One region of the Methylobacterium synurae genome, then DNA from elsewhere that is predicted to be linked to it. Evidence: riboswitches for the same ligand, from Rfam matches in the RefSeq annotation. Region 1 holds a riboswitch; the other holds the start of a gene.
What was found. A riboswitch is a leader RNA that binds a small molecule or an ion and turns the genes downstream of it on or off. The one in region 1 is predicted to bind thiamine pyrophosphate.
Positions count from the first base shown of each region.

Region 2: another riboswitch for thiamine pyrophosphate. It lies ahead of thiO (glycine oxidase ThiO); the one in region 1 lies ahead of thiC (phosphomethylpyrimidine synthase ThiC).

Region 1 covers NZ_JAAQRC020000001.1:4,982,251-4,985,651, forward strand. The annotation lists gene thiC (phosphomethylpyrimidine synthase ThiC) at 1-1,126, opposite strand, end outside; TPP riboswitch at 1,185-1,297, opposite strand; gene HBB12_RS22855 (restriction endonuclease) at 1,449-1,823, shown strand; gene HBB12_RS22860 (acyltransferase family protein) at 1,952-3,103, shown strand; gene HBB12_RS22865 (hypothetical protein) at 3,332-3,401, shown strand, end outside.
Region 2 covers NZ_JAAQRC020000001.1:5,518,447-5,521,847, reverse strand. The annotation lists gene thiS (sulfur carrier protein ThiS) at 1-179, opposite strand, end outside; gene thiO (glycine oxidase ThiO) at 176-1,372, opposite strand; TPP riboswitch at 1,438-1,571, opposite strand; gene HBB12_RS25355 (adenylate/guanylate cyclase domain-containing protein) at 1,613-2,860, opposite strand; gene HBB12_RS25350 (DUF2798 domain-containing protein) at 3,116-3,364, shown strand.

The sequences.
Region 1 (3,401 bases):
GGCCGTCGCCGAGGGAGAACGACACGTCGTACGCGCGGCAGATGTCGCAGATCTCCTCGAAGCGCTCGTAGAGGAACGATTCCCGGTGCCCGGCGAGGCACCAGCGCGCCATGATCGAGCCGCCGCGCGAGACGATGCCGGTGACCCGCCGCGCGGTGAGCGGCACATGGGCGAGGCGCACGCCGGCATGGATGGTGAAGTAATCCACCCCCTGCTCGGCCTGCTCGATCAGGGTATCCTTGAACACCTCCCAGTCGAGCTTGAGCGGGTCGCCGCCGACCTTCTCCAGCGCCTGGTAGATCGGCACCGTGCCGATCGGCACGGGCGCGTTGCGCAGGATCCAGCCGCGGATGTTGTGGATGTTGCGCCCCGTCGACAGGTCCATGACGGTGTCGGCGCCCCAGCGGATCGCCCACACCATCTTCTCGACCTCGTCGGCCGCCGAGGAGGTGACCGCCGAGTTGCCGATATTGGCGTTGATCTTGACGAGGAAGTTGCGGCCGATCGCCATCGGCTCGAGTTCGGTGTGGTTGATGTTGGCCGGGATGATCGCCCGCCCGCGCGCCACCTCGTCGCGCACGAAGTCGGGGGTGATGAAGGGCGGGATCGCCGCCCCGAAGCTCTCGCCATCGGCGAGCGCGCCCTCGGCCTGCGCCAGCATCGCCTCGCGGCACAGGTTTTCACGATGGGCGACGTAGATCATCTCGTCGGTGACGATCCCGGCCCGCGCGAACTCGTACTGGGTGACCCTCTGGCCCGGGCCGCCCCGGCGGATCGTGCGGGCGGCCGGGCACGGCGCCACCAGCCTGTCCTCGGCCACGAAGCCGTTATCCTCGGGCTTCACCGCCCGGGGCGCCACCGCCGCATAGCCGCGCGTCTCGATCCAGGGGGCGCGGATCTCGGGCAGGCCGGATTGCAGGTCGATGCGGGCGCCCGTCTCGGTATAGGGGCCGGAGGGATCGTAGACCCGCACGGGCGCCTCGCCCGGATCGGTCAGCACGATCTCCCGGTAGGGCACCGCCAAGTCGGGGCGGTCCCTGGGCGACGCATAGACCTTCGCCGAGCCGGTGATCGGCCCGGTGGTGACGCTCGTTGGAAGATCTTTGGCGAGGATCGGTGCGTTCATGGATCTCTCCGGGGGAGACGATCCGGCCTCGAGGCGCGAGGACGCACGGGCAACGTCGATCATGGCAGGTTCCCGTCCCTCCGCCGGTACGAACCGGATCAGGTTCAAGGGTCAGGACGCACGCTCGTCCAATCTCAGCCCCTGTCGGCGGGGGCTCCCCTCGGTAACGGCACCACTGTCCGGCGGCGGGTGGGGTTTGTCAATCGCGGGTTGAAGGAACGCTGCGGCATCCCGGCGGCCGCGGTGGCGGTTGCGCGGCCTTGAACCCCGCCCAGCCGGCGCCCCAGATACGGGGGACTTCCCCGTCTTTCAGGAGTTGGCCTTGGGACGCCGTGACCGGCGCTGGCGCGACGACGATCCCTCCACGCACGGCCCGGGCGCCCGCAACCCGGTGATCTGCCCGCTCTGCGAGCGGCCGATCCCGCCCGGCGCCCGCCAGAGCCGGCACCACCTGACGCCGAAGCTCAAGGGCGGCACCCATGGCGAGACGGTGCAGCTGCACCAGATCTGCCACTCCGCGATCCATGCCCGCCACAGCGAGGCCGAGCTGGCGCGTCGCCTCAGCGACGTCGAGAGCCTGCGGGCCGAGCCGGAGATCGCCCGCTTCCTCGCCTGGGTGCGCGGCAAGCCGGACGATTTCCACACCGCGACGCGGATGACCCGGACGCGGCGGGAGACCAAGCGGAGCTTTCGTTGAGAGACGCCGGGTCTTCGGCAGCAGGGTGAATCGATCCCGACGATTCTTCGCGCGATTCGACCGGCCGGTCCGGCTCCGATCTTTACGTCTCCCTGCGAGCCTCGGGGCCGTCCTCGTGGAGACGCCCGATGTCCGCCCGTCCCAACACCGAACCCGCCCTCTCGGTCCGGCCGGACGATCCGGTCCGCCCGCCGGTCCGCCCGCACGCCGCGCCGGAGACGGGGCGCCTCGCCTGGGTCGACGTCGCCAAGGGCATCTGCATCATCCTGGTGGTGATGATGCACTCCACCCTCGGGGTCGGCGAGGCGATGGGGGGCGAGGGCTTCATGCACCACGTCGTGGAATTCGCCAAACCGTTCCGGATTCCCGATTTCTTCCTCCTGTCGGGCCTGTTCGTCGGCCGCGTGGTCGATCGCGACTGGCGCCTCTTTTCCGACCGGCGCATCGTCCACTTCGCCTATTTCTACCTGCTGTGGATGGTGCTCCAATCGGCGGTGAAGTACGGCCAGATCACCGAGGGGGCGGGCCCGGGCGCGTTCCTCGCCCATCTCGCCCACGGCCTGATCGAGCCCTACTCGACCCTCTGGTTCATCTACCTGCTGGCGGTGTTCTCGGTCGCCGTGAAGCTGCTGCGCCGGGTGCCCGGCCCGGTGCTGCTGATCGGCGCCGCCCTGCTGCAACTGGCCCCGGTCCATACCGGCTCGACCCTCATCGACGAATTCTGCGCCCGCTTCGTCTACTTCGTCGCCGGCTATCTCTTCGCGGCCCGCATCTTCGCGCTGGCCGACTGGGTGCGGGCGCGGTCGGGCCTCGCGCTCGTCGGCCTCGCCGCCTGGGCGGGGATCGAGGGGGCGCTGGTCTTCACGCCGACCGGCTTCCCGTCTCATCCGAACCTGGCCGGCCTGCCGGGGGTGAGCCTGGTGCTGGGAGCCGCCGGCGCGCTCGCCATCGTGAGCGCCGCGGCCCTGCTGACCCGGGCCGGCGGCCCCGTCACGGCGATGCTCCGGGCCTGCGGCGAGCGCTCGATCGTGATCTACCTCGCCTTCTTCCTGCCGATGGCGGGGTTGCGCACGGTGCTGGTGAAGAGCGGGATCATCGCCGATGTCGGGGTCGTCTCGCTCCTCGTCACCGCGACCGCGGTGGCCGTGCCCCTCGGGATCGAGCGGTTGGTCCGCCACACCCCGGCCCGGTTCCTGTTCCGCCGGCCCGCCGCCTTCCACCTCGTCGGCGAGGAGCGCGCCACCCCGGCACCGGGCCTCGCCTCCGCTCGCGCGACCTGATCCCGCGGATCTCCGTTCACGAGTCTTCTTCCACGAGTCTTCGGCTCGGCGACGGCGCTCCCGCAAGGGGCGCCGTTTCACAGCCCGGCGGGCGCAGGGCATGTCTTCCCTCACGTCCTGACTTACGGTTAGCCGGACGGGCTGCGGCGCAATGGTCGCAAGTCTTTACCGATCATCAGCGATTTCCGCACAGATTCCGCCAAGGTCATGGAACCGGGGCGGACCCAGATGGAAGCGTGTTTCCGCCTCCGGGACGGCGCCGGCCTGTTGCTGCTCCTGCTTGCGCCACTCCTCGTCG
Region 2 (3,401 bases), 540 kb from region 1:
CGATCGTTCTCCGAGAGCGCCGTGCCCGCCCAGTCGCGCTGGCGCACCACCGCGCCGTTCAGCGCGATGGCGAAGCCCTGGGGGCCAGGCAGGTCGAGATCGGCGGTCTCCGCGCGCCAGAGGGCGTCGAGGGTGGCGGCCTCGCTGTCGCGGGGCTCGCCGTTCACGAGGAGCTTCATGCTGGGACTCCGGAAGCACGCGCGAACCGGGCGACGCCGAAGGGGGCGGCCACCGGCAGCGTCTCGCCGTGCAGGATCAGGGTGGAGACGGCCTCGGCGGTGACCGGCGCCAGGAGGTAGCCGTTACGGTGGTGGCCGGCAGCGAGCACCAGGCCGGGCAGGGCCTCGCCGAGGATCGGGGCGTCGTCGTCGGAGGTCGGGCGAAAGCCGCTCCAGATGCCTGAAACCTGCATCTCCTCCACCCCCGGCAAGGCACGGCGGGCGCCCTCCAGCAGGGCGAAGACACCGCCGGCGGTGAGGTGCGGATCGAAGCCGGTCTCCTCCACGGTGGCGCCGACGATGAGCGAACCGTCGCCCTTCGGCGCCATGTGGACCTGCTCGGTCCAGACCACATGCGCGAGGGAGCCGCTGCGCGGCGTCATCTGGAGCGCCATCGACTGGCCCTTGAGCGGGCGCACCGGGAGCGCGAGATCCGGCACCAGGCTCCCCTCCCCGGCCCAGGCGCCGGAGGCGAGCACGACGATACCGGCGCGCAGGGAACCCGCTTTCGTCTCGATGCCGGTGACCCGGCCGGCCTCGCGGACGAGCGCGGTGACGGCGGTCTCCTCGATCAGCCGGCCGCCGGCTCTACGAAACGCCTGGCGCAAGGCGGCCATCACCCGGGCAGGATCGACCTGGTGGTCGTCGGGACAGAACAGGCCGGCGGTGACGGTGGGGCGCAGGCCCGGCTCGCGGGTGCGCACCGCCGGTCCGGACAACCACTCGACGGCGAGGTGGTCGCGGCGCTGCAGGTCGTGGCGGAAGCGCAAGCGCTCGACCTCGTCGCGGCCCAGTGCGATGACGAGGGTGCCTTCGCGGCGGTAATCGATGGTCAGGCCGGATTCGGCTTCCAGCTCATCGCGAAAGGGATGCCAGAGGCGCTGGCTCTCGAGGCAGAGCGGCGACAGGATCTCGCCGCCCGGCTCGTGCTCGGCCGCGGCCGCCAGCATACCGGTGGCCGCGAGGCTGGCGCCGTCGCCAGCCCTGCCCCGCTCGATCACCGCGACGGCGAGACCGGCACACGCCAGACGCCACGCGATCGACAGGCCGATCAGCCCGGCGCCGATCACCGCCACGTCCGCGCGGTCCGGCAGCCGGTCGATGTCTGGGGTCTCGGACGGTCCGCCTCGCCGTCCGATCGTCTGCGCGTGCACCCTCGTCTCCACGGTGGCCCGAAGAGAGTGGACGGCGCCCGATTGCCGGATGATGCGCGCGCGGTCCTGACGGACCTGTCCAATCCCTACGCCGGTATGAGCCGGATCAGGTTCGAAGGATTTCCGCGCCGACCGGGCCAGAGGGGCCACAGGTCCAGCGGTGTCTCAGCCCCTTGCCGGGGATCTCCCTGGAACGGCCGGAATGTGGCGAGCCGGCTCGTGTTCGTCAACCGCCTTCGGTCAGGCCCCTTTCCCCGGACGATAGATCGCCATCTCCTCGGCGATGCCGTCGAGGGGGTGGGTGCCGAGGAGTTCCGGATCGCCCCACAGGAAGTCGACGAAGGGCTTCGACATCAGGAGCGGTTCGGACAGGACCTTGTTGAGCTTGGCGAGCCGGCTGGCGAGGTTCACGTCGCGGCCGATCACCGTGAAGTCGAGCCGCGCGCCGGAGCCGACATTGCCGTAGGCCGCCTCGCCGTGGTGGAGCGCGATGCCGATCTCGATGCGGGTGGGGAAGCGCCCGGCGCGGTTGGCCTCCTCGACCCGGCGGAGTGCGGCTTGCGCGGCCGAGAGCGCGCCTTGCGCCGCGCCGCCGAGATCGTCGCCGCTCTCGCGAAAGATCGCGAGAAGCCCGTCGCCCATGTATTTCAGCACCTCGCCGCCCTCGCTCTCGATCGGCGGGACGAGGCAGTCGAAATAGGTGTTCAGCAATTCCACCGAGGCCTCGGGGGTGAGCGCGTCGGTGAGGTGGGTGTAGCCGCGCATGTCGGCAAACAGGATCGCCGAGCGGATCCGCTCGACCTGGCCGCGGCGGATGAAGCCGGCCAGGATCGCCTGGTGCGGCCCGTCGCCGACATAGACCCGCAGCACGTGGTCGAGCCGGGCGTTGAGGCCGCGCATCTCCATCACCGCCGACAGGGTCGGGATGATGAATCGCATGATCGCCAGGTCGTCGTCGCCGAAGCCGCGCGGATCCCGGGTCGCGAAGGTGACGCCGTTCTTGGTCCCGTTGGTGAAGAACAGCGGCACGGTGATGTAATGGGTGTAGCCCGCCGCCTTGAGTTCGGGGATGATGCTGTAACGGTCGTCCGGCGTCTCGCGCAGGTCGAGGATCAGCCACTCGCCGGTGCCGTAGACATGGGCGAAGGGGCTGCGGGCGAGCGCCTGCTCGGTGACCTCGCCGTGCGGGAAGAGGCGGAAGCTGACGCCGTCCTCCCGGGTCCAGAACCGGCCGACGCCGGAATAGTCCGAGTGCAGCGCGTCGATGGCGGTGGTGGCCCGGTCGACCGGCACGCCGAGCGCGTTCAGCCGCTCGGCCATGCCGGCGAGGAGATCGCCGGATTCCGGCAGCCGCGCGCCTTCGCTGAGCAGCCAGTCGCGCAGGGCCACGCAATCGCGGAACAGGCCGATCGGGATGTCGCTCGCCTCCGATCCGTCCGCCGCGGCCGTGGGCATCGGAGCGGGGGCGGGGCGAGGCTGGTCGGACATGGCTCTGACATGGGCTCTGCGCCCTGCCAGGGCAAGGCTTGAGAGTAAGGCTTGGCAGCGGGCGACCGGCCCGCCGGATTGGCACTCGACCTTGGCACTCGACTTCGCGCCTGCTAAGGCTGATGTCGTCGCCGGGCTCCATCCCGGCAGGCCGTAAGCGTCTCACGTCAGGCAACGCACTCCCCGGGCGGTTTTATCGCCGGGCGGGTGCGCAATGCCTCGTCCGGGCCGATCGCCCGTTCCGAAAGACGTGCCATGCTGTCCTTTCCCGCTCCGCGCCGCTTGCCGGCCTCCGCCGCGCCGCTCCTCACCGCCCTGCTGCTGTCGGTGATGATGACGTGTATCGTCTCGGCAATCGCGACGTTGCTCAGCCTCGGGCCGACCCCCGACGCCTTGTGGCATTGGCCGCGGGCCTGGGGCGTCTCCTGGCTCGTCGCCTTCCCGACCCTGCTGCTCGTGCTGCCGCTGGTGCGGCGCGCCGTGGCGCGGCTCGTGGCGCCGTAACGAAGAAGGCCCGGGGGCGGTCGCCTCCCGGGCCTTC